One region of the Kribbella sp. NPDC051770 genome, then DNA from elsewhere that is predicted to be linked to it. Evidence: riboswitches for the same ligand, from Rfam matches in the RefSeq annotation. Region 1 holds a riboswitch; each other region holds the start of a gene.
What was found. A riboswitch is a leader RNA that binds a small molecule or an ion and turns the genes downstream of it on or off. The one in region 1 is predicted to bind cobalamin.
Positions count from the first base shown of each region.

Region 2: it holds a riboswitch for cobalamin, as region 1 does, so the genes downstream of both, AB0M01_RS33125 (ribonucleoside-diphosphate reductase subunit alpha) here and AB0M01_RS11405 (ABC transporter substrate-binding protein) in region 1, are expected to answer to the same signal.
Region 3: it holds a riboswitch for cobalamin, as region 1 does, so the genes downstream of both, metE (5-methyltetrahydropteroyltriglutamate--homocysteine S-methyltransferase) here and AB0M01_RS11405 (ABC transporter substrate-binding protein) in region 1, are expected to answer to the same signal.

Region 1 is NZ_JBFAYT010000002.1:993,699-999,458, forward strand. Features, by position in the region: gene AB0M01_RS11390 (ABC transporter ATP-binding protein) at 1-210, opposite strand, end outside; gene AB0M01_RS11395 (iron chelate uptake ABC transporter family permease subunit) at 213-1,250, opposite strand; gene AB0M01_RS11400 (iron chelate uptake ABC transporter family permease subunit) at 1,247-2,254, opposite strand; gene AB0M01_RS11405 (ABC transporter substrate-binding protein) at 2,251-3,279, opposite strand; cobalamin riboswitch at 3,303-3,492, opposite strand; gene AB0M01_RS11410 (hypothetical protein) at 3,530-4,510, opposite strand; gene AB0M01_RS11415 (trypsin-like serine protease) at 4,679-5,760, shown strand, end outside.
Region 2 is NZ_JBFAYT010000013.1:103,607-109,366, reverse strand. Features, by position in the region: gene AB0M01_RS33125 (ribonucleoside-diphosphate reductase subunit alpha) at 1-2,459, opposite strand, end outside; cobalamin riboswitch at 2,590-2,747, opposite strand; gene AB0M01_RS33120 (DinB family protein) at 2,806-3,387, opposite strand; gene AB0M01_RS33115 (class I SAM-dependent methyltransferase) at 3,707-4,615, shown strand; gene AB0M01_RS33110 (3-methyladenine DNA glycosylase) at 4,634-5,494, opposite strand; gene AB0M01_RS33105 (GNAT family N-acetyltransferase) at 5,491-5,760, opposite strand, start outside.
Region 3 is NZ_JBFAYT010000008.1:102,369-108,128, forward strand. Features, by position in the region: gene rocD (ornithine--oxo-acid transaminase) at 1-936, opposite strand, end outside; gene metE (5-methyltetrahydropteroyltriglutamate--homocysteine S-methyltransferase) at 1,023-3,326, opposite strand; cobalamin riboswitch at 3,444-3,659, opposite strand; gene AB0M01_RS25570 (potassium transporter Kup) at 3,747-5,666, shown strand; gene AB0M01_RS25575 (MarR family winged helix-turn-helix transcriptional regulator) at 5,663-5,760, opposite strand, start outside.

The DNA of each region.
Region 1 (5,760 bases):
GCCGGGAACGCGGCGTACGTCGACGTCGTCGAGGTAGACCGCGCCGCCCCGCGGCACCAGCAACCGGGCGAGCCCGCGCAGCAGCGTCGACTTGCCGCAGGCGTTGGCGCCGACGATCACGGTGATCTTCCCGGGCGGGATCTCGACCGAGAGGTCGTGCACGACCGGCGTCCCGTCGTACGCGAGGGTGAGGTTCTCCGAACGCAGCATGGTCATCCTCCTCGGCCGACGCGGTTGGCTCGGGCCATCAGCAGCAGCAGGTACGGTGCGCCGAGGAACGCCGTGACGACGCCGACGGGCAGTGGGACGGGGGCGAACAGCTGGCGCGCGACGAGGTCGGCCGCGACGACCAGCAACGCGCCGACCGCACCGGAGGCGAGCAGACCGGCGGCGCGTTCGGCGAGCAGGCGGCGGGTGATCTGCGGCGCGACCAGTGCGACGAAACCGATCGGCCCGGCGGCCGCGGTCGCCAGGGCGGCGAGGGCGACGCCGATCGCGATCAGCAGACCGCGGGCGAGTTCGACCCGGCCGGCGAGCGTCCGGGCGAGGTCGTCGCCGAGCTCCAGGAGGCGGAGCTGCCGGGAGGCGATCACCGCGGCGGGGAGCAGGACGAGCAGCGTGAGCCCGATCATCCACACCTCCGCCCAGGACCGCCCGGCGAGGCTGCCGGACAGCCACATCAGCGCGCTCTTCGCGGTGTAGATGTCGGCCAGCGTCAACAGGTACGCCGTGAGCGAGCCGATGATCGCGGTGACGCCGATCCCGACCAGCACCAGCCGATAGCCGGCGACGCCGCGCTTGAAGGCGAACAGGTAGATGGTGATTGCCGTCAGCAACGACCCGCCGAGGGCGCCGGCCGGCAGCCAGAACGGGCTCGCGCCGATGATCGTGATCACCACGACGGCCGCGAGGGCGGCTCCGGCGTTGATCCCGATCAGGTCGGGGCTGACCAGCGGGTTGCGGGCCAGGCGCTGGAAGATCGCGCCGGACACGGCGAACGCGAACCCGACGCCGAGACCGACCAGGACGCGCGGGAGGCGGTTGTCGACGACGATGTCGGTGAGGATCAGGGAACCGTTGCCGGCCAGGGTGTTGAGGACCTGGGCGAGCGGGATCTCGTAGTCGCCGATCGTCAGCGAGTAGGCGCCGACGGCAACGGCAGTGAGCAGCCCGGCGATGGTGACGAGCACGCTGCCGAGGTCGATCCGGCCGGAGACCGGCCCCACCCGGTACGCCGCCGTGCGCTTCACAGCTCCGCCAGGCGTTGGCGGCGTACGAGGGCGATGAAGAGCGGCGCTCCGACCAGGGCGGTGATGATGCCGACCTGGAGTTCGTCGGGGCGGACGACCAAGCGGCCGAGCACGTCGGCGAGCAGCAGCAGCGTCGGGGCGAGGACGAGCGAGTACGGCAGGATCCAGCGGTAGTCCGCGCCGACGAGAGCTCGCGCGACGTGCGGTACGGCGAGCCCGACGAACCCGATCGGGCCGGCCATCGCGGTCGCCGTACCGGCCAGGAGCATGATCGCCAGACCGGCGAGGATGCGCACCACAGCGACCCGCGTGCCGAGCGTCGTCGCCAGCTCCTCCCCCAGCGCGAGCTGGTTGAGCGACCGCCCCAGCACCAGCGACAGAACGATGCCGACGGCAATGAATGGCAGCGCCTGCCCGACGATCGGGCCGGTCGCCATCGTGAGCGAACCGACCACCCAGAAGCGGAACTCGTTCAGCGTCGAGAGATCGAGCAGCGTTGCCGCCGAGGTGACGGACCCGAGCATCGCGGACAACGCGGCACCGGCCAGCGCGAGCTTGACCGGCGTCGCCCCACCGCGACCGAGCGTGCCGACGACGTAGACCACGACGGTCGCCACCAGCGCGCCGCCCATCGCGAACCACACGTACCCGGTCAGGCTCGTCACGCCGAAGACCCCGATCGCCCCGACGACCGCGACCGCGGCGCCTGCGTTCACGCCGAGGATCCCGGGGTCGGCGAGCGCGTTGCGCGTGACGCCCTGCATCAGGGCGCCGGCCATCCCGAGTGCCGCTCCCGCCATCAGGCCGGTCGCCGTACGGGGCAGCCGGAGGTACCGGATGACCCGATCGGTGTCCGAGCCGGTGAAGTCGGCGGCCGCGAGATAGACGTCCCGCGGCCCGAACCACTGGGTGCCGGCGAGCAGAGAGAGCAGAACAGCACCCAGCAGTACGACGAAGGCGATGGCGAGCCCACCGGCCTTCGTCAACCCACCACGGAGGATCACTTCACCAGGTCAGGATGGATGATCTTCGCGATCAGCTCCGTCGAGTTCGCCCCACGCACCCCAGCGGAATGATGCGCGAACAGCCACGGGATCACCCGCTTGTTCTTCACCGCCTTCAGATTCGCGAACGCGGGATTCTTCATCAGCTTGTCGACATCCGGCTGCCCCTGCGCCTCGGTCAGCGTCGCGTCGCAGCAGGCGCTGATCAGCACGTAGTCCGGGTCGGCCTTGATGAACTCCTCGACGCTGATCTTCACGTTCCGCTTCGCGGTCAGCCTGGCGAACGCGTTCACCCCACCGGCCTGCTTGATCAGCACCGTGCCGAAGTCCGGCCCGCCGGAGACCGTCATCCCGCCGCCTTCGAGCCCGGGCCGCACGATCGCGACCGTAGGCCGGTCGGCGTCCTTCACCGCGCTCTCGACCGCGGCGATCCGCCTCTGCTGGTCGGCGATCACCTGCTCGGCCTTGTCGCTCGCGCCGAACAGCTTGCCCAGGTCGTGCAGATCGGCGTACACGTTGGTCATCGAGACCGTCGACGGGTCGATCGCCTCGTCGCCCTTGCCGTCGGCGGTCGGGCAGAGCGGGCTGAAGATCCAGGTCTGGACGCCGAGGTCGGACAGCGACTTACGGCTGCCGAAGCTGCCGTCGCTCCCGGCGGCGTTGAAGATGTCGTTGAAGCCGGACAGCACGAAGTCCGGGTTCAGGCTGAGCAGCTCCTCGCGGCTCGGCATGTTCTTGTAGTACTTGCGATCCTTCTGTGCCGCGGCGTACTCGGGCAGCGGTTCGGAGTCCAGGAACGCGGTCCCGACCAGCCGGTCGGAGACGCCCAGCGCGTGCGCCAGCTCGATGGCCGGCTGGTACGCCGCGAAGATCCGCTGCGGCGGGCCGTCGACGGTGACGTCGAGCCCGCAGTTCTTGACGGTCGTCGCGCTCGCGCTCGGACCTTCGCTCGCGCCGGCGCTTCCGCAGCCGGCGACCAGGGACAGGAAAACGGCAGCAAGCACTGCCTTGGGTACGACGGCCATGGCGACCGTTCCTCCAACACCTCGTGGACGGGACGCGTCGTGGCCGGTCTCCTGGCTGACGGGACGACCGCATCCGCCGCGCTGACCTTCCCAGCCCCTCCGGGCCAGTGGTCTCACACCAGGTGAACGCGCGACGGACAATCCCGATCACAGTGGCGAGGGCCGCGCCGGTACCGCACCGGCTTCCCGAACACCACGACGGCCACACGGTAACCCACGCTGCGACCGGGTCGCAGCTCCAGGTCCACCGTCAGCGCGTGTAGAGCGGCGAGATCGCCAGCGCGAAGGCCACCATGTCGTCGGTCTTCACCTTGTTCCCGGGGACCGGCACCAGGTCGGCGATCTTGTCCGTGCCGACCCGGATCGTGCCCCGCCCGGTCGCGGTGTCGACGTACCCCTCGTCGCCGAGCGGCACCGACTGCGAGGTCGGTGCCTTGCGCACCGACGCCATCGCAGCCACCGCGTCCGGGACCCGGCGGGCGGTCGCGTAGACGGCGGCGCTCGGGTTGATCCAGCCGCAGACGATGTCGCCCGCCGCCGTCGTGCTGTCCCGGCGCGCCATCGCGGTGGCCCCCAGCACCTTCTCGGCCGCCTTCGTCCCCCGCTCGCACTCCTCGCGGGCGATCAGCAGCGCGGTCTCCGGCAGCCCGGCCGCCTGCCGCGCGGCCTCCTGCGCCAGTACGACGTACTTGGTCGGCGTCGCCGCCGGTCCCTCGACCTTGAACAACCGGTTCCCGAGCAGGAACACCGCGAGCTTGCTCGTCCCGAACCCGCCCTGCCCGACCGCGATCGGCCGCGCCGGCTCGCCCTTGGTCGCCGCGTACGCCGCCTGCGCCGCGGCCAGGTCCGACTTCGTCGCCGTCAGCACCGACACGCCCAGCCGCAGCGCCGGGCCGCTCGGGGCAGCACTCAACGCGAGCTGACAGATGTCGTAGCTCGGCAGCCCGATCTCCGCCGGCACCGCCTTCGGCTCGATCGTCACCACCGGTACCGCCAGCGTGGCCTGAACCAGCGCCTGGTCCATCCGCACGCACAACGTGTCCGCGACCTTCGCCGTCGGCGGCACGCCCGGCGTCTCCGAGGGAGTCTCCGAAGGCGTCTCGGTCGGCGTCGTACTCACCGAAACCAGCGGCGGCACGTCCGGCGCCGTCTCGTTGGACCCACCACCGCAAGCAGTCAGCACCAACAGACCGGCAACGGCGGCGATCGAAGTCACTGGGCGGGTACGCATGGTGACCCCGACTCTAGCCGAGCCCACCCGGCGACACCCTTTCGATCAGGGCGAGATCGACGTCGCCGCCGGGCATTCGGCACCGGCCGAAACTCCTTCTGGCCGGTCGGGCGGCCGTCCCATACTCGTCCGCAAATCAGGGGTGCGAACGATCGTCGGAGGGGACGCATGGTGCGGAGAGTTCTGGTCGCGTTGCTGGTGGGGGTGATCGGCGCCGCGGCGTCGGTGGTTCCGGCGCAGGCGATCTCAGGTGGTGGCCCGGTGAACCCGAGCTGGGTCGGGTTCCTGGTCAAGATCGACATCGGGGGCGACCACCCGCGGGCCTGTACGGGCGCGCTGGTCGACCGGCAGTGGGTGGTGACGGCCGCGAGCTGCTTCGCCGACGCCGGGGGCGTGGTCAAACCGGGCCGTCCGGCCAGTCCGACGACGGCGACCGTCGGGCGTCCGAACCTCACGGCCGCGGCCGGACAGGTGCTGCCGGTCGACCGAATCGTGCCCCATCCGAGCCAGGACGTCGCGCTGCTGCGGCTGGCGCTGGTGGCGACGACCGGTACGCCGATCTCGGTGAGCGCGACGGCGCCGTCGGCCGGCGAGCTCCTGGCGGTCAGCGGCTACGGCCGTACGGATGACACCTGGGTGCCGAACGAGGTGGAGGCCGCCAAGGTCGAGGTCGGCACCGTCGCGAGCACGACGTTCGGCGTACTCGGGTACGAGGACCCGGCGACCCCGGCGGACGAGCCACCGGTGGCTGCCTGCCAGGGCGATGCCGGCGGGCCCGTCACCCGAGCGGGAGCCTCAGGTGGGCAGCCGGAGGTCGTCGGCCTGCTGATCGGCTCGGCCCACGACGGCTGCCTGGAGGAACCCTCCGCGGCGGGCACCGGTGCCACGGTGATCCGGCTGGACGCGCTGCGGGACTGGATCGGCACCAACACTCCCGGATTCCGGAGCGGGTTCCACGCGACGTACCTGAGTGCGGCCAGCCCCACGGTTCCCGGGAAACAAGGAGGAATCGGCGGGTTCGACTTCCACGTCGCCCAGGACCAGGTGGTGGCGTTCGACTTCGACCACTCGGGCCGCGAGGACCACCTGCTGATGTACCGGCCCGGCAGCAACATCGTCATCATCTCGAAGCTGGACTTCAAGAACCCGCTGGACCCCGCGGACGACAAGTACGTGGCCGTGTTCGTGAGCACGACCGGCATCGGCGGAACCGCGCTGACCAACACCGCGGACCGGATCGTCCCGTTCGA
Region 2 (5,760 bases), on a different contig from region 1:
TGGTACTTGAGGTCGGAGACCATCACCTGGTCCCACAGCCCGCGCGCCTTCAGGTCGGCGACCAGGTACGGGTTGGCGACGGTGAACTCACCGGACATGTTCGACTTCACGAACAGGTTGCTGTACGTCGGCTCGATCGACTGGCTGACCCCACAGATGTTGGAGATCGTCGCGGTCGGCGCGATCGCCAGCACGTTGGAGTTGCGCATGCCGTCCTTCAGCACCTTCGCGCGCAGCGCCTCCCAGTCGAGCGTCCGCCCGGTGTCGACCTGCAGGTCGCCCTGCCGGGCCGAGCGCAGCAGCTCGAGCGAGTCGATCGGCAGCACACCCTGGCTCCACAGCGAACCGGCGTACGTCTGGTACGTCCCGCGCTCGGCGGCCAGATCTGTCGACGCCTCGATCGCGTGGTAGCTGATCGCCTCCATCGAGACGTCGGCGAACTCGACCGCGGCGTCCGAGGAGTACGGGATGCGGAGCGCGAACAGCGCGTCGGCGAAGCCCATCAGGCCGAGTCCGACCGGGCGGTGCCGCTGGTTCGCGCGCTCGGACTCCGGCGTCGTGTAGAAGTTGACGTCGATCACGTTGTCGAGCATCCGGACCGCGGTCTTCACCGTGTCGCGGAGCAGTTCGGCGTCCAGACCGGTGTCGGTCAGGTGGGCGACCAGGTTGACCGAGCCGAGGTTGCAGACGGCGGTCTCGTCGACGGTCGTGTTCAGGGTGATCTCGGTGCACAGGTTCGACGAGTGCACGACGCCGTCGTGCTGCTGCGGGGAGCGCAGGTTGCAGGCGTCCTTGAAGGTGATCCACGGGTGCCCGGTCTCGAACAGCACGGTCAGCATCCGGCGCCACAGGTCGACGGCCTTGACCCGGCGGAAGACCCGGATCTCGCCGCGATCGGCGGCGGCCTCGTAGGCCTCGTACGCCGTGGCGAAGGCCGCGCCGTACAGGTCGTGCAGGTCCGGCACCTCGTCGGGCGAGAACAGCGTCCAGTCGCCGCCGGCCTCGACCCGCTGCAGGAACAGGTCGGGTACCCAGTTCGCGGTGTTCATGTCGTGGGTACGGCGGCGCTCGTCACCGGTGTTCTTGCGCAGGTCGAGGAACTCCTCGATGTCCATGTGCCAGGTCTCGAGGTACGCGCAGACCGCACCCTTGCGCTTACCGCCCTGGTTGACCGCGACCGCCGTGTCGTTGGCGATCTTCAGGAACGGGACGACGCCCTGGGACTCGCCGTTGGTGCCGCGGATCTTGGCGCCGATGCCGCGGACCGGGGTCCAGTCGTTGCCCAGGCCGCCGGAGTACTTCGCGAGCAGCGCGTTGTTGCGGATGCCGGCGAAGATGCCGGACAGGTCGTCGTCGACCGTGGTCAGGAAGCAGGACGACAGCTGCGGCCGGGTGGTGCCGGAGTTGAACAGGGTCGGCGTCGAGGACATGAAGCGGAACGAGCTGAGCAGCTCGTAGAACTGCAGCGCCCGGGCCTCCCGGTCGTCCTCCTTGAGTGCCATACCCATCGCGACCCGCAGGTAGAACGCCTGCGGCAGCTCGAAGCGGACCTTGTCGATGTGCAGCAGGTACCGGTCGTAGAGGGTCTGCAGGCCGAGGAACGCGAAGTCCAGGTCGCGCTCGGGCCGGATCGCCGCGGCCAGCCGCTCCAGGTCGAACGTGGCCAGCTCGGGGTCGAGCAGCCCGGCGTCGATCCCGGTCGCGATGTAGCGCGGGAAGTACTCGGCGTACGCCGTGCTCATGTCGGCCTGGCTGGCCTGCCGGGGCTCGCCGTGCACGCGGCCGAGCGTCTCGCGGCGGATCTGGTCGAGCAGCAGCCGGGCCGCGGCCTGGCTGTACTGCGGCTCGGTCTCGACGTACGACCGGGCGGCCATCACCAGGGCCAGCTCGACCTCGTGCTGGGCGATGCCGTCGTAGCAGGAGCCGAGCGTCTCGTTCAGGATCTGCTCGGGGTCGACCGCGTCCAGCCCGGCGGCCGCCTCGGCGATCACCAGCCGGAGGCGGGCGACGTCCAGTGGCGCAGTGTCACCGTCGATGCCACGGACAGTGATGACCGGGGTCTCGGCGGCACCGGCCGCGTCGGCAGGCGTGCGCGCTTTGGTGCGCTCCTCGCGGTACAGCACGTAGGCGCGGGCGACCTGGTGCTCGCCGGCGCGCATCAGGGCGAGCTCGACCTGGTCCTGGATGTCCTCGACCTGGACGCTGCGGCGGACGTCGCCGCGCGTGGTGAGCGCGGTGACGACGCGGTCGGTCAGGTCGGTGACGAGGTCGCGGACGCGGTGGCTGGCGCCGGCCTCGGCGCCCTCGACGGCCAGGAAGGCCTTGCTCATCGCGACCGCGATCTTGGTCGGGTCGAAGGTGGTGCTGGTGCCGTCGCGGCGGACGACGGTCAGCTGGGACGCCGCAGCACCGGGCGCGAGGCCCGCCGCGGTCGGCGACGAAGACGAAACGATGGTCACAGGCGCTCTCTCCACGCGAGTTCCGAAGGACCACGACCTGCGGGAGAGCGCGTGACGAGCGGCAGTACGGCGAGTACGACTGCCTGCACGCCCACCGACCCACCCACGAGGTCTCGGACCGACGCGTACCGGCGGTACGCGTACCGGTGGCAGGTACTCGGACTCGCGGACGACCTGTCCGCTCACCGTTGCGGGGCAGCTCCGGACTCGCACCGGATTCCCCTGTTGCCTCCGCCCGGCCGCGCAACGTCGCGTCGCCCGGGCAGAACCACCAGCACGCAGAACACTAGCGGTAGACCCCGACATGTTGTGCTTCGACGCGCCGGGTGGCGCACATCTAGTGGTTTCAGGCGGCCAGTGCATGCAGGTCCTGAAGCGTCATGATCTCCGAGCCGTGGTGAATCAGCTCGCGGTTGAGCCGCAGTACGACGTGACCGAAGGGCTCTGAGGCATCCAGCTCGGAGGCCTGGCTGAGGCCGACCGTCATCACCTGGTCCTCCTCCAGACCGGCGATCGACTCCTGCCAGGCGTTCACCCAGTGGGTCAGCCAGGCGACCGCGTCCCGGGCGTTGCCGTGCAGGGTGATGTCGGTGCGGCCCTGGAGCTTCTCGCCGAAGGTCCACTCCCAGCGCTCGAAGAAGGTCTCGGTCAGGTGCGCGATCAGCCAGGCGATCGTGCGCGGGCCGCGGTGGTTCGGCTCGTTCGGCCACTGGGCGACCCACTCGCCGGAGCCGAGCGCGCGGTAGCGGCCGGCGTACCGGCGGCGGACGACGGTGAGGGCCTCCGCGCTCGGTCGCCAGAAGTACTCGTCGTCGGTCAGTGCCGCCAGTCGCGCGGCCAGCACCATCCAGCTGAAACCGAGCTGGCCGCGCACCATCGCCATCGCCGACGGTCGTTCCAGGATGTCCCAGTCGAACGGTTCCGGCATCACAGATCCTCACGCTCCCCGAAGTCCCCGCGGTTTGTCCTTGCTTCGAACATGTGTTCGAATTGTGGTCGAGGAGAGGTCACGAAGTCAATCAGCACAGCGTGTCGGTGCTGGCGCTGATGGTCGTCGACTGCTATTGCAAAGTGTTCGGGGAGATGGTGCGGAGTGAGACCGGTTCGTGACTACTCAGCGTGTCCGACAGGAGTAGAGTCACGCTGGGTGAGCAGGGCTGGGGGAACGCTCTCGGGACGGTCCGGGGGCGCGGCCGCTGCGCGGACAAGGTGCCGAGGGGGCAGCTCGTGACGTCAGGACGGCGAAGGTGAGCCTCAGTGGGGACGTCTGGACCTGGGCCTGGAGAGACTGGGAGAACGACGACCGGGTCAGGCGACAGAAGGAGAAGCCCGTGGGGCTGAACGCGGACGAGCTGGCGCAGGTGGCGGCCAACGAGGCCGACTGGGACGCGCGAGCACCACTGCACGCGGCGAGCGCGTTCTACGAGCGCCCGGCCGACTTCTGGTTCGCCGACTATGAGTGGGCCGACCTGGGCGAGCTCAACGGCCGCGACGTCGTGCACCTGCAGTGTCACCTGGGGACCGAGACGATCGCGTTCGCCCGCCGGGGCGCGAAGACGTTCGGGCTCGACCTGTCCGGGCGGTCGCTCGACGCGGCCCGGCGGCTCGCGCGCGAGGCCGGCGTCGGCATCGAGTACGTGCAGTCCAACGTGTACGACGCGGAGGAGGCCTTCGGCGGTCGCCGGTTCGATGTCGTCTACACCGGCAAGGGCGCCCTCTGCTACCTGCCCGACCTGGCGAAGTGGGCCGACGTGGTCAGCGGGCTGCTGAAGCCGGGTGGGTTCGTGTACGTCGTGGAGTTTCATCCGCTGCTCAACGCGCTCCGGCCGGTGGGGTTGCCGGGAGAGTCCGACGAGTTGGTGCTGCGGAACGACTATCTGGAAGGCCGGGGTGCGATCGCGCACGACTCGACGGTCACCTACACCGGCGACGAGGTGCCGGGGCGGAACACGAGCTACGAGTGGATGCACGGACTGGGCGAGCTGGTGACGACGCTGTCCGCTGCCGGGTTCCGGATCGACAGCCTGCGCGAGTCCGAGGTCCTGCAGTGGCCGCGCTGGTCGTCGATGGTCCAGACGCCCGAAGGCTGGTGGCGACTGCCGGACGATCAGCCACGCATTCCTCTGCTGTTCGCGCTGAAGGCTACGAAGGTCTGAGAGGAGAGCGGCCGGGCGTCAGGTCGGCAGCAGCTCGTCGCACAGGGCGACAAGCTGTTCGCGCAACGGGCGGGCGCGGGTGGCGAACGCGCGTTGGGCGGCGGCGTACTCGGCCTTGCCCGCGGGTGTTTCGATCGGGACCGGGGTGTAGCCGAGCGGCGCCAGGTCGTACGGCGACGCTCGCATGTCGAGGGTGCGGATGTCCTTGGCGAGCTCGAAGCAGGACAGCAGGAGCGTGCTCGGGGTGAACGGCGCGAGCTTGGTGGCCCACTTGTAGAGGTCCATGTTCGCGTGCAGGCAGCCGCCCTGCTCGAGCGCGGGCTGGAGCTCGCGGGTCGGTTGGAGCGCGTTGAGCGGGCGGGCCGGTTCGGTGAAGAAGCGGAAGGCGTCGAAGTGCGAGCAGCCGATCTTGTGCGACTCGACGACCTGGTCGGTGCCCTCGGCCCCTAGTCGCAGCGGCCACTTCTCGTGCCGGACCTCGCCGGGCTGCAGCCGGTAGACCATCGCCCACTCGTGCAGCCCGAAGCAGCCGAACTGCGGCTGGCGGTCCAGCGTCGCGGCGAGCAGGCGGCGGATCCAGGTGATGCTGTCGGCCCGGCGCTCGATCTCGGCCGGGTCCAGGCGCGCGGCGCCGTCGGCGTACAGGTAGCCCTTGCGACCCTCGTACGCCGAACCGCCGAGCAGCGTGACGCCGGGGCCGGGGTGCCAGACGCGGAGCTGGTTCGGGCGGGTGGGGTAGTAGGTGAAGAGGAAGTCCTCGACCGGGTGCGCCTCACGACGCTGCCGGCGCGCGAGGTGACCGGCGACGAGTTGGTCGACGCGCTCGGCGTGGGCGGCGGCGAGTGGTTCCCACTCGGTGGGGGAGAGAAGAACGGTCACAGCGCGAGTGAGAACGCGTACAGGTTGACGCCTTCCCGGGGGATCCAGTCCCGTTCGGGGACGCGGGTGAAGCCGAGGCGTTCGTAGAGGCGGTGCGCCTGCTTCATGTACTCGGCGCTGCACAGGACGACGTGGGTGAAGCCGAGCTCGCGGGAGCGGTCGATGCAGTGCTTGGTGAGCGCCGTACCGACGCCCAGGCCGCGGGCCTTCGCGGAGACGCCGAGCATCCGGAACTCGCCCTCGTGCGGCTGGCCGATCTCGCCGTA
Region 3 (5,760 bases), on a different contig from region 1:
GCGCAGCTCGCCTTCGAGCCTCAGCGCATGCTGCTGCAGCTCACCCGGCTCCAGCAGCTTCACCACCGCCCGCCCAACCGCCGCCGCGAGCGGGTTGCCGCCGAACGTACTGCCGTGCGTCCCCGGCGTGATCACGTCCATGATCGCCCGATCCGTCACCACCGCCGACAACGCCACGATCCCGCCGCCGAGCGCCTTCCCGAGGATGTACACATCCGGTACGACGCCCGCCCGCTGCGACGCGAACGTCGCGCCGGCCCGGCCGAGGCCGGACTGGATCTCGTCGGCGATCATCAGCACGTTGTTCGCCGTACAGGCCTCGCGCACCGCGGCGAGGTAGCCCTCAGGCGGCACGATCACCCCGGCCTCGCCCTGCACCGGCTCGAGCAGCACCGCGACGGTCGTCTCGTCGATCGCCGCCTCCAGCGCGGCGGCGTCGCCGTACGGGACGGAGCGGAAGCCCGGCGTGTACGGGCCGTAGTTGTCGTGCGCGACCGCGTCGCCGGAGAAGCTGATGATGCTGATCGTCCGGCCATGGAAGTTGCCGTCAGCAACGATGACGGTGGCCTGGCCGTCCGGGACGCCCTTGACCAGGTATCCCCAGCGGCGCGCCAGCTTGAGCGCGGTCTCGACCGCTTCGGCGCCCGAGTTCATCGGCAGCACCGCCTCCTTGCCCGCGAGCGCGGCCAGCTCGGCGCAGAACGGGCCGAGCTGGTCGTGGTGGAACGCCCGGCTGGTCAGCGTGACGCGGCCGAGCTGCTCGGTGGCGGCGGCGATCAGCGCCGGGTGCCGGTGCCCGAAGTTCAGCGCGGAGTAGCCGGCCAGGCAGTCCAGGTACCGCTGCCCCGAGGTGTCGGTCACCCAGGCGCCGTCGGCGGTGGCGATCGTGACCGGCAGCGGGTGGTAGTTGTGCGCGCCGAACTGCTCTTCCAGCATCACCGGATCGGTCACAGATCGCCCCTTTGCTCAGTGCGGTAACAGATAGTACAGGACAGCATATCCTGTACTACCTGCTACTGAGATCAGCCGAGCTGGGCGCGGACATCCCGCGCGGCACCGACCAGGTTGTCCAGCGAGTCACGCACCTCAGGCCAGCCCCGGGTCTTCAGCCCGCAGTCCGGGTTGACCCAGAGCCGCTCGGCCGGGATCGCGGCCAGCCCCTTCCGCAGCAGCGACACGACCTCCGGCGTACCGGGCACCCGCGGCGAGTGGATGTCGTACACGCCCGGACCGACCCCGCGCGGGTAGCCGGCGTCGCCGAGCTCGTGCGCGACCTGCATGTGCGAGCGGGCCGCCTCCAGGCTGGCGACGTCGGCTTCCATCTCGTCCAGCGCGTTCAGGATGTCGCCGAACTCCACGTAACACATGTGCGTGTGGATCTGCGTGTCCGCCCGTACGCCGCTCGTCGTCAGCCGGAACGCCTCCGTGCCCCATGCCAGGTACGCCGCCCGGTCGGCCTGCCGCAGCGGCAGCGTCTCGCGCAGCGCCGGCTCGTCGACCTGGATCACCGCGGCACCGGCCGCCTCCAAGTCGTTGACCTCGTCCCGCAGCGCCAGCGCGACCTGCCGTGCGGTCTCGCTGCGCGGCTGGTCGTCGCGGACGAACGACCAGGCGAGCATCGTCACCGGTCCGGTGAGCATGCCCTTGACCGGCCGCTCGGTCTGCAGCTGCGCGTACGCCCACCAGCGGACCGTCATCGGCTCGGGCCGGGAGATGTCGCCGACGAGCACCGGCGGCCGCACGTACCGGGTGCCGTAGGACTGGACCCAGCCGTGCTGTGTGGCCAGGTACCCGTCGAGCTGCTCGGCGAAGTACTGGACCATGTCGTTGCGCTCGGGCTCGCCGTGCACGAGCACGTCCAGGCCGGCCTTCTCCTGGAACGCGAGCACCTCCTGGATCTCGGCGCTGATCCGCTCGTCGTACTGGGTCGCGTCGATCCGCCCGGCCCGCAGGTCGGCGCGGGCCGTCCGCAGCTCGGTGGTCTGCGGGAACGACCCGACGGTCGTGGTCGGCAGCAGCGGCAGCCCGAGTCGGGCCTGCTGGGCGGCGCTGCGTTCGGCGTACGGCGTCGCCCGCTTGCTGTCGGCCGCGGTGATCCCGGCGACCCGCGCGCGGACGGACGGGTTGTTGGTCAGCGCGGACGCACGCCGCGACTCGAGCGCGGCCTGGTTCGCCGCGAGCTGGTCGGCGATCGCCTCGGCGCCCTCGCTGTAGCCGAGCGTCAGCGTGGCGATCTCTGCGGACTTCTGGCGCGCGAAGGCCAGCCAGCTCGCGACTTCCGGCGCGATCCCGTCCTCGGCGCTCACGTCGTACGGGACGTGCAGGAGCGAGCAGGACGCGCCGACGTCGACCTGACCGGCCAGCGTGCGCAGCCGGTTCAGGGTGGCCAGCGACTTGGTCAGGTCGTTGATCCAGATGTTGCGGCCGTTGACGACGCCCGCGACGAGCCGCTTCGAGCGCACCTCGGAGGCGGCGACCAGGTCGTCGAGGTTGCCCTCGGCGGGACCGGTGAAGTCGATCGCGAGCCCCTCGACCGGCGACTTGGCCAGCACCGGCAGCGCCTTGCCGAGCCGGTCGAAGTACGACGCGACGAGCAGCCGCGGCCGGTCGGTCAGCTCACCCAGTACGGCGTACGCACGCGCGGTCAGGTCGAGCTCGTCGGCCGAGCGGTCCTGGACCAGCGCCGGCTCGTCCAGCTGCACCCAGCCCGCGCCGGCCGCGCGGAGGTCGGCGAGCACCTCGGCGTACACGGGGAGGAGCTTGTCGAGCAGCGACAACGGCTCGAAGTGCTCGTCGACGCCCGGCGCCGGCTTGGCGAGCAGCAGGTAGGTGATCGGGCCGACGAGGACCGGGCGGGCGGTCAGGCCGAGCGCGATCGCCTCACGCAGCTCGCCGACCTGCTTGCTGGTGTCGGCGGCGAACGTGGTGTCCGGGCCGAGCTCGGGGACCAGGTAGTGGTAGTTGGTGTCGAACCACTTCGTCATCTCCAGCGGCGCGACCTCCTGGGTACCGCGGGCCATCGCGAAGTAGCCGTCCAGCGGGTCCGCCGCGACGGCCGCGCGGTGCCGCTCGGGGATCGCGCCGAGCAGGACCGACGTGTCCAGCACATGGTCGTAGTACGAGAAGTCGCCGGTCGGGACCTCGTCGATGCCGTCGGCAGCGAGCTGCTGCCAGTTGGCCTTGCGCAGGTCGGCGGCGGTCTGGCGGAGGGCGCCGGCGCTGACCGTGCCCTTCCAGTAGCCCTCGATCGCCTTCTTCAGCTCCCGGTTCGGGCCTTGACGCGGGTAGCCGGACACGGTGGACCGTGCTGCGGACTGGGTGTTCAAGTGTCTCTCCTTGGCGAGGCAGTCTCGAAGACCCCGGACCCGGGAGAACGACGGGCAGGCGCGACGGATCGCGCACGGCCGACCTTCCCACGAGGTCACGCGGTCACCGCCGGACGACGACGTCCGGCGGGCAGGGGCAGGTCTTCGGACTCGCGGGCACGCCTGGTCCCAGGCACCTACTGGCCGTCGCTTCCCAGACCGGTCCTCCGGTCCAGTGCTGATGACGGCGGTCGTTCCCACTCACCGCTGCGGGGCAGTCCCGGATTTCCACCGGGTTCCCTCTTACGACGACCCGACTGGCGACCGGGCCGAACCACTGCGGTTCCACTTTCTCACAGAACTCTCACAGCCTGGGGAGAGTGTGACCGGTCAGCCAGCCGGCTCGGGGTGGTTCAATGCGCGCGTGAACAGGCTGACGCGATGAGCGCCGACCACGCGGACGGCCGCGTGCAGTCCCGGACCCTGCTGACCATCGGCGCGCTCGGTGTCGTCTTCGGCGACATCGGGACCAGTCCGATCTACACGATCCAGACCGTGTTCAACCCCGGTGACCCGCACCCGGTCCCGGTCTCGGCCGACAGCGTGTTCGGGATCGTGTCGCTGATCTTCTGGGCGGTCACGATCATCGTGACGATCAAGTACGTGCTGCTCGTGCTGCGCGCCGACAACCACGGCGAGGGCGGCATCCTGGCTCTGATCACGCTGATCCGCAGCCACGGGACCAACGGCACCCGGCGGACCAAGGTGATCCTGGCCGGTCTCGGCATCTTCGGCGCGTCGCTGTTCTTCGGCGACTCGATGATCACGCCGGCCATCTCGGTGCTGTCCGCGGTCGAGGGCCTGAAGGTCGTCGAGCCCGGTCTCGACTCGTACGTCGTACCGATCACCGCGACGATCATCGTCGTGCTGTTCACGCTGCAGCGCCTCGGCACCGGCCGGATCGGCCGCTCGTTCGGCGTCGTGATGGTGCTCTGGTTCGTCACCATCGGCGCGGCCGGGATCGGTGGCATCACTCGGCACCCGCAGATCCTGGAGGCGCTGTCGCCGACGTACGCGTTGGGCTTCCTGACCAACCACTTCGGGCACGCGTTCTTCGCGCTGGCCGCGGTCGTGCTCGCGATCACCGGCGCCGAGGCCCTGTACGCCGACCTCGGGCACTTCGGCCGCGCGCCGATCACCCGGGCCTGGCTGATCCTGGTCTTCCCGGCCTGCATCCTGAGCTACCTCGGCCAGGGCGCCCTGGTGCTGAAGGACCAGTCGTCGGTGAGCAGCCCGTTCTTCCTGCTGGTGCCGGACTGGGGACGGATCCCGCTGGTCCTGCTCGCCACCGCCGCGACCGTGATCGCCTCCCAGGCCGTGATCACCGGCGCGTTCTCGGTCGCCCGCCAGGCGGTCCAGCTCGGGTACCTGCCGCGGCTGCGGATCCTGCACACGTCCAGCAAGACGATCGGCCAGATCTACGTGCCGTGGATCAACTGGGCGCTGATGATCTCGGTGCTGACGCTGGTCTTCGCGTTCCAGACCTCGGCCGCGCTGGCGTTCGCGTTCGGCATGGCGGTCACCGCGACCGTGACGATCAACACCGTGCTGTTCTTCTACATCGTCCGCAAGCAGTGGGGTAAGCCGATGTGGGTGGTGATCGGCGGCGGCGCGGTCTTCCTGTCGATCGAGCTGCTGTTCCTCGCGGCGAACCTGACCAAGCTCGTGCACGGCGCCTGGCTGCCGCTGCTGATCGGCATCACGGTCTTCACGGTGCTCACCACCTGGCAGCGCGGGCGTGCGTTGGTCACCGCCCGCCGCGAACGCCAGGAAGGGTCACTGACGACCTTCGTCAACGAGCTGCACGACGCGCGGCCGCCGCTGCGGCGAGTGCCCGGTACGGCGGTCTTCCCGAACCGCGGCAAGGACACCGTGCCGCTGGCGATGCGCGCGAACGTCGAGCACAACCACATCCTGCACGAGAACGTGGTGATCCTGTCGATCGAGACCGAGCCGGTCCCGTCGGTGCCGGACGACGAACGGATCACGATCGACGACCTCGGCTTCGACGACGACCGGATCGTGCACGTGACGGCCCGGTTCGGCTACGTCCAGACCCCGGATGTCGCCGGCGTCCTGCGGCTGGCCGCGGAGCAGAGCGCCGAGGTCGCCTCGCTGGACCTGAGCGACACGTCGTACTTCCTGTCGACGATCGAGCTGCGGCTCGGGGACGAGCCGGACATGGCGCGCTGGCGCAGCCGGCTGTTCGTGGCCACCTCGCACATCAGCGCGGACGCCGCCGAGTACTTCGGGCTGCCCCGCGACCGGGTGGTCATCATGGGCTCCCGGATCGACGTCTAGTCCTCGGTGTCGCCCTCCGGCTGCGGGCCGCGCCGGCGGCGCTGGTGCTCGACGACGTCGAGGAAGGTCTCCTTGAACCGCCGGTAGTTGTCGG